Regions from separate parts of the Herbaspirillum seropedicae genome, predicted to be linked through region 3. Evidence: predicted binding sites of a transcription regulator. Region 3 holds the regulator's gene; each other region holds the start of a gene.
The links. The regulator sigma-54, encoded in region 3, starts transcription at its own class of promoters, with help from an activator protein. The targets are predictions, from matches to a motif close to TGGCANGNAANCTGCTTT.

Region 1 (3,471 bases), 1.5 Mb from region 3:
CGATCACGCCCAGCGTGCTCGCCCCCAGTTCATTGAGCAGGTAGCCGCGCCGCATGCGCTGCAGGAATTCTTCCCGGTCCGGCCATTGCGCGGCGGCCTCCAGGACTGCGTCGACGGCCTTGCGGGCGTGGCCGCTGGCGGCGTTATCGATGGTCACGTGCAGCGTGAAATAGTAGGGATCGATGCCGAGTTCGTTGAGTTCGTAGGCCGTGATCAGCAGGTGCAGCGGCAACTGCTCGTAACCCAGGTTGAAGCCGAACATCTCGGGAATGAATTCGTCGCCGTGCCAGCCCAGCGCCAGTTGCAGCGCTCCCTGCACATAGTGCGCCTGCGAGAGCCAGTCGGCCTGCTCGCAGCCATGGGCCTGCAGGAGACTGCGATACAGGCTCACGTGGTTCATGGCGACCTCGCCATCGCCCAGCTCTTCCAGATAGGTCAGGATCAGGGGACGAAACACCGGATCGCGCCAGTGCTTCACGGCGCTGTAGAGCCAAGCGCCATCGACCAGCTTGGTGGGCGCCACGCGCAGCAGGAAATTGAGCGCATGGGCGCGCCCCGAGAAATACTGGCGCGGCGCGCCGGCGCGGCGTTCCTGCAGATAGGCCTCATAGGCCACGCCAACCTGGGCGGCGCGGGCCTGCATCCAGGCGGCCATGTCCTGGCCCGCGGGGGGCAGCTCGCAGGGCAGCGCCTGCGTCGCCTCCAGCTGCGTCACCAGATAGCGGCGCGCCTGGGCCAACGCCGCCGCATCGGGCTCGGCCACATTCAACTGCGCATAGATGCGCGCCGGCAACAGCCCGGCGCCGTGGGGGTCGTGGTGGGGATCACTGTTGGGGTGATATCGGCGGGAAGCCGATGCGGCTGCCTGCATTTCTTCCAGGGTGGCTTGCATACTTCCTCGCGCAAATGGACATTGCGCCCAGCATGCGATGTTCGCGCCGGCAGCGCTATCAGCCAGGGGCCAGCGCTGCTGTCGGAGAACGCCGCCATCCGGGTAGGACGACGGGACTGCCAAGGCGGCGGCGCCTGTCAGAGGGGCGGCCAGCGCCGAAAGGATTGTCTTGGCCGGGCAGATATCCGATAATCGCGGCCATGAACGATACCGCACAACGCCCCAGCTTCCCCGACCGCCTCTCGGTCGATCCGCGCAGCCCGCATTACGTCGCCGCCATCTTTGAATTCGACGTGGGCATCAAGCTCAATGGCAAGGAATTCAACAACGTCAGCGAATACTGCATCAGCGAAGGCTGGATCAAGATTCCCGCCGGCCGCGCGCTGGACCGCAAGGGCAATCCGATGATGACCAAGCTCAAGGGCCAGGTCGAACCGTTCTATCGCTGATCCGCCTTACTCCGCACTGTCACCCAGAGGCCCGCATTTTCGTGCGGGCCTTTTCTCTTAGCGGCAACATTGTCTGTCTGCCAAGCTGCGCACGCAAAACGACCCGCGCGAGAAGCGTCTTCCTTCCAGGCAAGGGCCACGTATCAGGCTGCCGAGGCATCCCTACGCCGCCGCGCCAGTATCACCCCCAACAGTCCGATCCCCAGCATGGCGCTGGAGGCTGGTTCGGGGACCTCAGCCTGACGCGAACTGACAGTCAGGACCGGGGTGACGGAGTGCAGCTCCTGACCACGGGAAGGAGCCGGATGCGCGCGCAGTTGCAGCTCCACAATGGGGTTGCGCGACCAGTCGATGGCGCGCAGGGCGGCGTTGAGGTCGCTCAATTTGCTCACCGAGGTCCGATAGTCCTGCAGCGGTTGCCTCGTTCCCTCCCGCACGCCCTCTGCGAAGGTATCGGTCCATAGATTCCGGTTACCCTGCCTGAGGGCGACGTACAGATAATTGGACGCCGGATCAGAGGCTCCCCAGCCCTGGTCAAAGGTGCGGGAGCGGCCAGTTACAGCTGTGAAAGTCCGGATTCCCGGCGTGATGAAAACACCCAGCACGCGCTCATCCTTGATTCCTCGGGAAGCACTGCGATCGTAACGGTCCACCGTAGCGGACTGCGTAACGATGGTCGCCGATGCGCAGGTGCTGAAAGCGGCCAGAAACGCCAGGCTGGCAAAGGTGCTTTTGAACGAAGACATGTTGGTTTTCTCAAAGAGTATTGACGGGGATGGCGGTGTGGCGATGGATATCTTCACGCATAAAACATGCCATTCAAACAAGCTCTTTGAAAATCAGCTACTTGTCTTTTCGGGCCTCTGCACTCCTGCCCATCATGTAATATTCTCCGACAGTAACATCTGTTACCATTTTTATGATGTCTTCCACAAGCCTTTACCGGTGGGGTTTTGCGTCACTTCCCTATTTTTATGATGCATTTCAAAAAACAGGTTTTATTAGAAAAGTGGACCACCACGGCATTTCCTGAAGAGACCTGCTGCGCCTGATTTCCGCTTCGGCAATGCAGGCGCAGTCGAGGTTTTTTACACTGTCACGGCGCGCTGCCCCAGGCGGAATACTGCCACCGCCTGCACCAGTTCCCGCGCCTGGCCGGACAAGCTGATGGCCGCTGCCGCGCTTTCTTCGACCAGGGCGGCATTCTGCTGCGTGGTGGTGTCCATCTGGGTGACGGCCTGGCCGACCTGGGCAATCCCCGTATTCTGCTCGGCGGTGGCGGCGTTGATGCCGACCATGATGTCGCTGACGCGGCGAATCGAGGTCACGATCTCTTCCATGGTCTTGCCGGCCTGGTCGGCCAGTTGGGTGCCCTGCCCCACCTGCTCGACGCTGGCGGTGATCAGTTCCTTGATCTCGCGTGCGGCGGTGGCGCTGCGCTGGGCCAGGGTGCGCACTTCCGAGGCCACCACGGCAAAGCCGCGCCCTTGTTCGCCGGCGCGAGCAGCCTCGACGGCGGCGTTCAGGGCCAGGATATTGGTCTGGAAGGCAATGCTGTCGATCACGCCGATGATGTCGGCGATGCGACGGCTGGATTCGTCGATGCGGCCCATGGTCTGCACCACATCACCCATCACCTGTCCGCCATGCTGGGCCACGCCGGAGGCCTGCGCCACCTGGGCGTTGGCCGAGCGGGCGAATTCGGCTGACTGCTGGGCGGTGGCGGCGATTTCTTCCATGGCGCTGGCGGTCTGCTCCAGGCTGGACGCGGCCTGTTCGGTGCGGGCGCTCAAGTCGGCATTGCCGGCGGCGGCTTCGCTGCTGGCCTGGTTGACCGACAATGCCGCCTGGCGCGACTTGCTCACCAGCGAACGCAACGACTCCTGCATGCTGCCCACGTTCTTCAAGAGGCTGGCCAGTTCGGAGCGGCCGGTGGCCGCTGGCACCGTGCTGGTGAGGTCGCCTGCGGCGATCTGCAGGGTCAGCGCCTGCATCTCGTGCAACGGCGCGGCAATGCTCTGGGTGAGCAGCCAGCCCAGCAACACGGCCAGCAGGATACTGGCTGCGGTGGCCCCCATGAGCACGAAGCGCGAGCGATCGATGGCCGCATCGATCTGCCCGCCCAGTTCG
Region 2 (3,471 bases), 1.1 Mb from region 3:
ATCTGTCCGGATTCCATGGGCTGGCGCAGCACCTCCAGCACGCTGCGCCGGTATTCGGCGATTTCATCGAGGAACAGCACCCCATGATGGGCCAGCGAGATCTCGCCGGGCCGGGGCGGGCTGCCACCGCCCACCAGTGCGACCGCCGAGGCGGTGTGGTGGGGCGCGCGGAAGGGGCGTTGTCGCCAGCGCGCGGGGTCGAAGCCGCCGGTGAGGGAGCGCACCGCCGCCGATTCCAGCGCTTCCGCCTCGGTCATCGGCGGCAGGATGCCCGGAAAGCGCGTGGCCAGCATTGACTTGCCCGCTCCGGGCGGCCCCACCAGCAGCATGCTGTGCCGTCCCGCCGCCGCCACTTCCATGGCGCGGCGCGCCAGCAATTGCCCCTTGATCTCGCTGAAATCGGGATACACCGGTGCGAGGGCGTCCTGTTGCGGCCGGTGGCGCGCCAACCGGGTGCTCTCGTCGCGGCTGGTGAAGTGGGCGCAGACCTCCAGCAGCGAACGGGCCGGGACGATCTCGGCTTGCGTCACCAGCGCGGCCTCGTCGGCATTGGCGGCGGGCAGGATGAAGGCGCGCCGCCGTTCGTCGGCGCTGGCGCCGTGCTGCATGGCGCAGGTCATCGCCAGGGCGCCGCGGATGGGCAACAACTGGCCGGAGAGGGATAGCTCGCCGGCGTATTCGTAGTCGTCCAGCCGGTCGCCGGGGATCTGCTGGGAGGCGGCCAGGATGCCCAGGGCGATGGCCAGGTCGAAGCGGCCGGATTCCTTGGGGAGGTCGGCAGGCGCGAGGTTGACGGTGATGCGCCGCGCCGGGAATTCAAAGCGGGCGTTCTGCAATGCCGCCCGGACGCGGTCACGGGCTTCCTTCACCTCGGCCTCGGGCAGGCCGACGATGGCGAAGGAGGGCAGGCCATTGGCCAGATGCACCTCCACCGTGACCGGTGGGGCGTTCATGCCGGCCAGGGCGCGGCTGCGCAGGACCGCCAGGCTCATCGCGATGGGCCTGGCTGCCTGTTACCTATATAGAGAAGAGAGTGTGATCGAAGTGAAAGTAGGTGCGCCAGGATCATGGAGTCTGTTTTTGCTGGGCTTCCAGCTCGGCCACACGGGCCTCCAGGGCTTCCAGGCGGGCGCGGGTCTTGGCCAGCACCTGAGCCTGGATGTCGAATTCCTCGCGCGTGACCAGGTCGAGCTTGGCAAAGCCCTGGCTGAGCATGGCCTTGACGTTCTTTTCGATGTCCTTGGCCGGGGAGTTTTCGATTGCCTTGTTGATCTTGGATTGCAGGTCTTCAAAAAACGGGGGCTTGTCCATGTCGGATCTCCTTGGCAGATAAGCTGTAGCTGGAATGCAAGTTTAGCGGTTTCCTGCCCATCCTCAAACCGCCTTGCCTGGATGAGACCGCATTTTTACCGCCAAGTGCGGCCTGTGAAGTTTTTTCCTTCAGGAAATGCGCCGTCTTGGTGATCCGGAACGCCCCTGCTGGCCGCGCACCAAAATGTGATTGCCGGAATGGAAGCAGGGTTAACAAAAAACAAGCAATATCGCACCAATCACGTGCATTTTCCCTTGGTCTGCACTATTTTGAACTGAAGTTAGAAAAAAAACGTGACCAATCTCCGGTTTCACCTAAAAACACAAGCCTGCCTTGCCGAAAGAACATGGCACGGCTCCTGCTACAGGGTTTGAGCAAACACAAAAAACGACTTTTATTGTTCAAACACAAACCAGAGGGAAAGTCATGAAGAAACTGATTCTTGCAACAGCCATCGCCGCATCCTTCGTTTCTACCGTGGCCCGTGCAGAAGACGCCAAACCAGATAATGAGTTCAGCTTCAACGCCGCTGTCGTGAGCGACTACCGCTACCGCGGCCTGACCCAGACCCGCTTCGACCCGGCCCTGCAAGTCGGTGCTGACTACACCCACAACCCCACCGGCCTGTACGCCGGCACCTGGCTGACCAACATCAAGTGGATCAAGGACGCTGGCGCCGTGGCCAGCCCGCCGGTCAACACCAAGGGCGACATCGAGTGGGACATCTATGGCGGCAAGCGCGGCGACATCGGCGGCGGCTTCACCTATGACGTCGGCGGCCTGTACTACTACTACCCGGGCAACACCCTGGCCGACAGCGGCGCCAAGAACGCCAACACCTTCGAACTGTACGGCCAGGTCGGCTACGGTCCGGGCTACTTCAAGTATTCGCAATCGCTGACCAACCTGTTCGGCGCAGCCAACAGCAAGTACAGCCAGTACTTCGACCTGGGCGCCAACATCGAGACCTACTACGGCGTCATCCTGGGCCTGCACGTGGGTCACCAGAACGTGCGCGGCAACCCCAACCAGTTCAGCTACACCGACTGGAAGATCGGCGTGTCCAAGACCTTCGACGATCTGGCCGGCATCACCCTGGGCCTGGCCTATGTCGGCACCGACCTCAAGGATGGCGTGACCACCACGCCGGCTTCGGATGGCCTGAAGAACGTCGGCAAGAACGGCTTCGTTTTCTCCCTCAGCAAAACTTTCTAACAAGAGGTTCGTATGAAACTGATCACAGCGATCATCAAACCGTTCAAGCTGGACGAGGTGCGTGAAGCCCTCTCCGCGATCGGGGTGCAAGGCATCACCGTGACTGAAGTCAAGGGCTTCGGTCGTCAGAAGGGCCATACCGAGCTGTACCGCGGCGCGGAATACGTGGTCGATTTCCTGCCCAAGACCAAGATCGAGGCGGCGGTGGACGACGCCATCGTCGAACGCGCGCTCGAAGCCATCGAGACCGCTGCCCGCACCGGCAAGATCGGCGACGGCAAGATCTTCGTCCAGGACCTGCTGGACGTGATCCGTATCCGCACCGGCGAGACCGGCAAAGACGCTCTGTAAAAAAGGGGAACTCTAATGAGCATGAAGAAAATGTTTTCCGGCGCGCTCGCCATTGGCGCGCTGCTGTTTGCAGTCAGTTTTACTGCTCCGGCCCAGGCGCAGGATGCGCCCAAGCCTGAAGCTGCAGCGGCTGCCGCAGCGGCCCCGGCTGCTGCTCCCGCTGCACCCAAGGCGGAAGCTGCCGCTCCTGCGGCCGCTGCCCCGGCCGCACCGGCTGCCGCTGCCGCCGCTCCCGCACCGGTCCCCAACAAGGGCGATACCGCCTGGATGCTGGTCTGCACCGCCTTCGTCATCCTCATGACCTTGCCGGGCCTGGGCCTGTTCTACGGCGGCCTGGTGCGCAGCAAGAACATGCTGTCGGTGCTGATGCAGTGCTTCATGATCTTCTCGCTGATCTACATCCTGTGGTTCGTCTACGGCTACAGCATCGCGTTCACCGAGGGCAATGCCTTCTTCGGTGGCTTCGATCGCCTGTTCCTGCACGGTCTGACGGGTGACTCCAACACCGGCACCTTCAGCAAGGGCGTGGTCATTCCGGAGCTGGTCTTCGTCGCCTTCCAGGGTGCGTTCGCGGCCATCACTGTGGCGCTGAT
Region 3 (3,471 bases):
CGCATGTCCAGCTCCTGGTGGAGATTGAGCACGCCGGCTTCAGAGACCATCAGATGCGTTTCGATCTGGCCATGCTTGCGCAGGTGTTCCAGCAAACGCACGCCGTAGATGGCGCCGGTCGCGCCGGTGATGGCGACGATCAGGCGCTGGCGCGGCCGGCTGGAAGAAACGCTCACGGGAGCTTCAGGCGCGAAAAAGATCAGCCCTTGATCAGGGTCTGCAGTTCGCCCGAGGCGTACATCTCGCTCATGATGTCGGAGCCGCCGACGAATTCACCCTTGATGTACAACTGGGGAATGGTGGGCCAGTTCGAGTATTCCTTGATGCCCTGGCGCACGTCCGGGCTTTCCAGGACGTTTACGGTGACGATGTTCTCGGCGCCGCTGGCCTTGAGCAGCTGGATGGCCTTGCCGGAAAAGCCGCATTGCGGGAATTGCGCGGTGCCCTTCATGAACAGCACGACAGGGTTTTGGGTCACGGTTTCTTTGATCCAGGATTGGACGTCGCTCATGGCTATGCCTTTAAAAATGGGATTGCCGACATTATAGGGAAAAGCCGCCGCGTGCGTTGGAGTCGGACGGGCGACTTGTCTTGCGGTTGGTGAAATATTGTCTTCGGGAAATGCTTTGTATCAAAATCATTTTCCTGATCCGAAGGGCTGTGGAAAAGATAAGGTCGCCATCGGCGCCTTCAAGTCGAAGCCCACCGCGAAGCCCACCGACGAGGTAAATTATTTATATCCTATGCGGATTTTCTACCGGGCAATGATCGCCGGTGCGGGGACATGAATGAAAAAGGGCGCTTGCGCGCCCTTTGCTCATGAAAGCTTGAAGATCAAGGCATCATGCCGCGCCGGCGACCGCGTCGTCCGGGGCTTCTTCAGGCAGGCGCTTGGCCATGGAGTGATGTTCCTGCAACTTGTCCTTGTGCTTGATGACCTGGCGATCGAGCTTGTCGATCAGGGCATCGATGGCTGCATAGAGGTCGTGCGCAATGCTTTCCGCATGTAGATCCTTCCCCTTGATGTGGACGTTGATTTCCGCTTTTTGGCGCTTTTCCTTTTCTGTGAGTTTATCTACGCTCAGGATCACGCTGACGTCGATCACGTTGTCGAAATGGCGCTTGATACGGGCCAGCTTGCTTTGCACGTATTCCCGGATGGCGGGGGTCAGTTCGAGGTGGTGTCCACTGATGGTCAGATTCATACAAGACTCCTATCGTGAAGTCACTGGAGGTTCGTGCAATTCATCCTTGCTGCAGCTGTACCACGGGCACGGTCTTCGTGTCGGATGGCATGGGCATCAGCGGGATGCTTGCCGGAACACAGCAACGGTACTGCAGAAAAACTGAGGAAAAACTCAGAGGGACTTGCGGAGATTGACTGGCGGAATCTTCAACACTTCGCGGTATTTGGCGACTGTGCGTCGCGCGACCACCATGCCTTGTTCTGCCAGCATATCCGCAATCTTGCTATCGGATAATGGGGTCTGCGGGTTTTCGGCTCCTATCAACTGTTTGATCAGCGCCCGTATCGCGGTGGAGGAAGCTTCGCCTCCGGTTTCAGTTGCGACGTGGCTACCGAAGAAGTACTTCAACTCAAACATGCCATGCGGTGTGAGCATGTATTTCTGAGTTGTCACGCGAGAGATAGTGCTCTCGTGTAGACCCAGTGTATCAGCAATTTCACGTAGCACAAGGGGGCGCATGGCGACTGCCCCATGTGAAAAGAAGTTTCTTTGACGTTCCACAATGGCCTGCGCGACGCGCAAAATTGTATCGAAACGTTGCCGCATGTTCTTGATGAGCCACTTGGCTTCCTGCAACTGCGAGGATAGCGATCCTTCGCCCTTGGCCTGCTTGAGCGCGCTGGCGTACATGGCGTTGACGCGCAGCTTGGGCATGACCTCATGGTTGAGCATGACCTGCCAGCCGTTCTTTGTCTGTTTGACAATCACGTCCGGCACGACATAGTCGGAGGCATCGCGCGCGAATTCCGCGCCGGGGTGCGGACGGCACTGGCGGATCACGGCCTGCGCTTCACGCAGGTCTTCGTCATCGCAATCGAGCGCCTTCTTGATCTTGTTGAAGTCGCGCTGCGCAAACAGCGGCAGGTAATCTTCCACGATCTTCAGCGCCAGCCGGCGCGTGACGAAGGGCACCTTGGGCAGGCGGCGGATCTGCAGGGCCAGGCATTCGCCAGCGCTGCGCGCACCCACGCCCGCCGGGTCCAGGCTTTGCAGCAGCTTCAGCGAAATGGAGAGTTCTTCCAGGTCCACGCCCAACTCTTCGGGCAGGCGCGCGAGGATGTCTTCCAGCGGCTCTTCCAGATAGCCGCTGTCGTCCAGCGCATCGGTGAGCAGTTCCAGCAGGGCGCGGTCGCGCTGCGTGCGCGCCGTCACGCGGATCTGTTCCAGCAGATGTTCGCGCAGGGTGATTTCGTGCGCTTCCAGCTGGGGGCGGGCGTCTTCGTCATCGGGCGACTTGCCGCTGCGGGCCACATCGTCGAAGCTCCAGTCGGAGTCGCCGCTCACGCCCTCGGGGGCGGTGTCCTGGTACTCGAAACTGGATTCGCCATCGGCCGCTGCGGGAGCGGCTTCGCTGCTGGCCTCACTGCCGGTGGTCTCGCTCACGCCGCTCGAGGGGGCCGCCGAGACGGCGCCATCGGCCAGCAGGCGCACCGAATTGTCGAGCGCGTCGTCGAGGCGTTCCAGCAGGGGATTGTCGGTCAGTATCTGCTCCAGCTCCTGGTGCAATTCCAGCGTCGACAGTTGCAGCAGTCTGATCGACTGCTGCAATTGCGGCGTCAATGCGAGATGCTGCGAGGTACGTAACTGGAGCGACTGTTTCATCTTTCTTTCTGGAAGCGGCGTGGCCCGCTGGTTGCAATGCCGGTGTCCTGGTCGTTTGCGCCTGTGCCTGGGTTACATGCGGAAGTGCTCGCCCAGATAAACGCGGCGCACTGATTCGTTGGCGATGATCTCTTCCGGGTTGCCGCTGGCCAGCACGGTGCCCTGGTTGATGATGTAGGCGCGATCGCAGATGCCCAGGGTCTCGCGCACATTGTGGTCGGTGATGAGCACGCCGATGCCGCGTTCCTTGAGGAAGCGCACGATGCGCTGGATCTCGATCACGGCAATCGGGTCGATCCCGGCAAAGGGCTCGTCCAGCAGCACGAAGCGCGGATCGGTGGCCAGTGCGCGGGCGATCTCGACGCGCCGGCGTTCACCGCCCGACAGCGACAGGGCCTGGCTCTCGCGCAGCTTCTCGATCTGCAATTCGTGCAGCAGGTTGTTCAGGCGCCCTTCGATCTCGTCGCGGGAGAGCGGCTTGCCGTCTTCCTGGCGCAGTTCCAGCACGGCGCGGATATTGTCTTCCACGGTCAGCTTGCGAAATACCGACGCTTCCTGCGGCAGGTAGGACAAGCCCAGCGTGGCGCGCTTGTGGATGGCCAGGCGCGAGATGGGCTCTCCG
Region 4 (3,471 bases), 1.3 Mb from region 3:
CAGGCCGCTCTGGTCTGCCATCTGGGCCAGCTCCTGCTGCTCGGCGGCCTTGGCGGCCGACTTGGCCTGGCGTTCCTGTTCCACCAGCTCCTGGTAAGCCTTGCGGGTGGCGCCGTCATAGGCCACTTCCATGGCCTCGATCTTTTCGGTGGTGAATTCGGCGCTGCGGTCTTCACCCAGCAGGCCCACCGCATCGGCGCGGCACTGGCGGCAGTGGCGCATCATGTTCATCTCGCCTTCACAGGCATCCTGCAAGGCCTTGAGCTCCTGCGCGCTGGGGCCGCGCTGGCCGTTCAGGCCAAACACGGTGCCATGCTCGGGCGCTGAAATGAGCGGCATGATGTTGTGCAGGAAGGCACCGCGTGACTTGACGGCGCGATTGACTTCCACCAGATGCTGGTCATTGATGCCCGGGATCATCACCGAGTTGACCTTGCACAGGATGCCGCGCGCCGTGAGCATCTCCAGTCCCAGCATCTGCCGTTCGTGCAGGATGCGGGCCGCGTCGATACCGGTCCAGCGCTTGTTCTGGTAATAGATCCAGGGATAGATGTGCTGTCCGATCTCGGGATCGACCATGTTGATGGTGATGGTGACGTGATCGACGTTAAAGGCAGCAATGGTATCGATGTGGTCAGGCAAGGCCAGGCCATTGGTCGACAGGCACAGCTTGATATCGGGCGCGGTCTGCGAAATCAGCTCGAAGGTCTTGAAGGTCTTGGCCGGATTGGCCAGCGGGTCGCCAGGACCGGCAATGCCCAGCACCGTCATCTGCGGAATGGTCGAGGCCACCGCAAAGACCTTCTTGGCCGCTTGTTCGGGCGTGAGCTTTTCGCTGACCACGCCTGGACGCGACTCGTTGGCGCAATCGTATTTGCGGTTGCAGTAGTTGCACTGGATGTTACAGGCCGGTGCCACCGCCACGTGCATACGCGCATAGTGGTGATGAGCCTCTTCGCTGTAGCAGGGATGGTTCTTGACCTTTTCCCAAACCTCGGGCGCCATGTCGGCGGGACCATCGGATGAACCGCAACTGGCTTTGCCGCCTTCACTGCTGGTGCCACAGCCTTTGTGTTCGGCTACCTTGTCCAGCAAGGTGCCTAGCGATTTGATGTCCTGGATACCGACGTATTGTGTGGGCTGCATGGATAGTCCCTTTCAGGAAAGTGATGCCTGGGCCTTCTCCTGAGGACATAGCCAAAACCGTGCCAGACAAAATAATCAATCAATTCAATGACATAGCGGAGAATTGCGTCGTACGGCGATGTGAGGATAGCGACAATCGGCGATACATTGTGGGTGGCGCTTGTCATGAACACGACAATGCAGCACGGGCCGGCGCCTGCAATTGAGCGCGCCGCAATGAGCCTGACGCAGTGGAGAAGGAGAAGGAGAATGCGAGGACGTGCCAGCCGGGGAATCCATCAATACAACCGGCTGGCGCGACGCCGAAGAGACCGCGCGCGCAGGGCGAGGACGGCAATGAGAAAAAGACTTTGGATCTGGCAGCGTATTACGTCACGCTCGCAGATGAGTTTCAGAACTTCTTGACCTCGATATTGAATTTCTGCAGCGCATAGCCCATCTGGCGCGGCGAGATGTTGAGTGCGCGGGCTGCCTTGGCTTGCACCCAGCCACATTGCTCCATGGCCCAGATAAGACGTTCGCGTTCGGAGGTCGGGGGCGCGGCCGCCAGTGGCTTGTCCTTGGCCATCCCACTCGGCGAAGATGGCGCCGTATGCGCGGATATGCGCTCCAGCGGCACCACCACGACCGGTTGCTGCTGGCCGGGTTCATGCAAGACCTTGGTCAGGCATTTGTTCTGCTGACAGGAGAAATGCACCTCGGTGATCAGATCGCCGCGCATCATGGTGGCAGTACGCTCGACACAATTTTCCAGTTCCCGTACATTGCCCGGCCAGTAGCAATTCATCATGACCTTCATGGCCTGCGGTGACATGGCCACCATGGCGCGCTGGTTCTCCACACGGAATTTTTCCAGGAAGTGTTCCACCAGATAGGGAATATCCTCGCGCCGTTCGCGCAGCGGAGGAATGAAGATGCTGACCACATTGATACGGTAATACAGGTCGGCCCGGAACTCGCCCTTGGCCACGGCCTTCTCCAGGTCGCGGTTGGTGGCGGTGACCAGACGCACGTCCACCTTGATCGAACGCGACCCACCGACCCGCTCGAATTCACGCTCCTGCAATACCCGCAGCAGCTTGGCCTGGAAGGCCGGCGAGATCTCGCCGATCTCGTCGAGGAACAAGGTGCCGCCATGGGCGAGTTCGAAACGCCCCTTGCGTTCACCCTGGGCCCCGGTGAAGGCGCCCTTCTCGTGGCCAAACAATTCGGATTCCAGCAAGGTTTCCGACAAGGCCGCACAGTTGACCTTGATGAATGGCCCATCCTTGCGCGGACTGAGGTAATGGATGGCGCGCGCGATGACTTCCTTGCCGGTGCCGCTCTCGCCGCGCAACAGCATGGTCGAGCGCGAGGGGGCGGACTGGTGTACCTGCGCGAACACTTCCTGCATCGCCTTGGAAATGCCGATTACGTTATCGAGCTTGTACTTGCCCTGGAGTTGCCGGGACAGCTGGCGCTTTTCCTCTTGCAGCTGCTGGCGCTCGGCCGCTACGCTGCGATACAGCCGGACGGTTTGTCCGATCAGGTTGGCCACCATGGTCAGCAGGCGCACCTCATGGTCGACACTACGCGAGGGCGATTGTCCATCCCGAAAAACGCACAACACACCCAGCATTTCACGGGCAGCCTTGATCGGCACGCCCACAAAGGAAATGACTTCCCCGTCTTGCGACTGGCGCGGGCTGGTGCGAGCCAGGAACAGCGGCTCCTGGGCCAAGTCGCGCACCACGATGGGAGTTTCCGTCTGGAAGATCTTGCCGGTGATGCCCTCGCCGACCCGGTATCTGCCACTCTGGAATTCTTCGTAACTCAGGCCGATGGCGCTGACCAGTTGCAATTCACCGGAGTCCTGCATCAGACTCAGCAATACCCGTTTCGTTTCCAGGTGGGCGGAGAGGACGTTGAGGACTTCGCGCAAGGTCTTGGATAGATCCAGCGATGAACCCAATATCTTGCTGATCTCGTAAATCGTTACGAGTTCTAAATTCACACTGCGGTCGTCGAGAATAGTGGCCATCTGACTCTCCTAACGTGAATACTGGAACCCCATGCGCTGCCTGAGAGCGCTAGAACCCGCCTTGCTACTCTGTCGTGAGATCCGAGATCCTGAAAAACGGCAGAAAAAGCGCCGTGTAATTACCGAATAGTTACCTTGCTGGTCAAGCAAACTTCATGCCCAAGCAGATGCATGAATCGATCTCGCCAAGCAACCCCACACAATGCCGGCTTTCCTCGATGTCGCCTTGGCGGGTTGGCGACAACGGTGTCGTCTTTGTCGGATTTACGACAATCATCGCCACTGGCGCAGCAATCAGAAATCGT

Region 1: the regulator sigma-54 is predicted to act here: its motif matches at 2,142-2,159, upstream of ACP92_RS13305 (PEP-CTERM sorting domain-containing protein).
Region 2: the regulator sigma-54 is predicted to act here: its motif matches at 1,660-1,677, upstream of ACP92_RS00410 (TorF family putative porin).
Region 4: the regulator sigma-54 is predicted to act here: its motif matches at 1,194-1,211, upstream of nifB (nitrogenase cofactor biosynthesis protein NifB).

What each region holds. Positions count from the first base shown of each region.
Region 1 covers NZ_CP011930.1:3,039,476-3,042,946, forward strand. The annotation lists gene ACP92_RS13295 (iron-containing redox enzyme family protein) at 1-892, opposite strand, end outside; gene ACP92_RS13300 (DUF3297 family protein) at 1,093-1,341, shown strand; gene ACP92_RS13305 (PEP-CTERM sorting domain-containing protein) at 1,485-2,087, opposite strand; gene ACP92_RS25215 (methyl-accepting chemotaxis protein) at 2,430-3,471, opposite strand, start outside.
Region 2 covers NZ_CP011930.1:96,513-99,983, forward strand. The annotation lists gene ACP92_RS00400 (YifB family Mg chelatase-like AAA ATPase) at 1-992, opposite strand, end outside; gene ACP92_RS00405 (accessory factor UbiK family protein) at 1,066-1,311, opposite strand; gene ACP92_RS00410 (TorF family putative porin) at 1,739-2,527, shown strand; gene ACP92_RS00415 (P-II family nitrogen regulator) at 2,540-2,878, shown strand; gene ACP92_RS00420 (ammonium transporter) at 2,894-3,471, shown strand, end outside.
Region 3 covers NZ_CP011930.1:4,553,186-4,556,656, reverse strand. The annotation lists gene ACP92_RS19820 (UbiX family flavin prenyltransferase) at 1-176, opposite strand, end outside; gene grxD (Grx4 family monothiol glutaredoxin) at 200-511, opposite strand; gene hpf (ribosome hibernation-promoting factor, HPF/YfiA family) at 843-1,205, opposite strand; gene ACP92_RS19805 (RNA polymerase factor sigma-54) at 1,359-2,849, opposite strand; gene lptB (LPS export ABC transporter ATP-binding protein) at 2,922-3,471, opposite strand, start outside.
Region 4 covers NZ_CP011930.1:3,256,944-3,260,414, forward strand. The annotation lists gene nifB (nitrogenase cofactor biosynthesis protein NifB) at 1-1,146, opposite strand, end outside; gene nifA (nif-specific transcriptional activator NifA) at 1,538-3,166, opposite strand.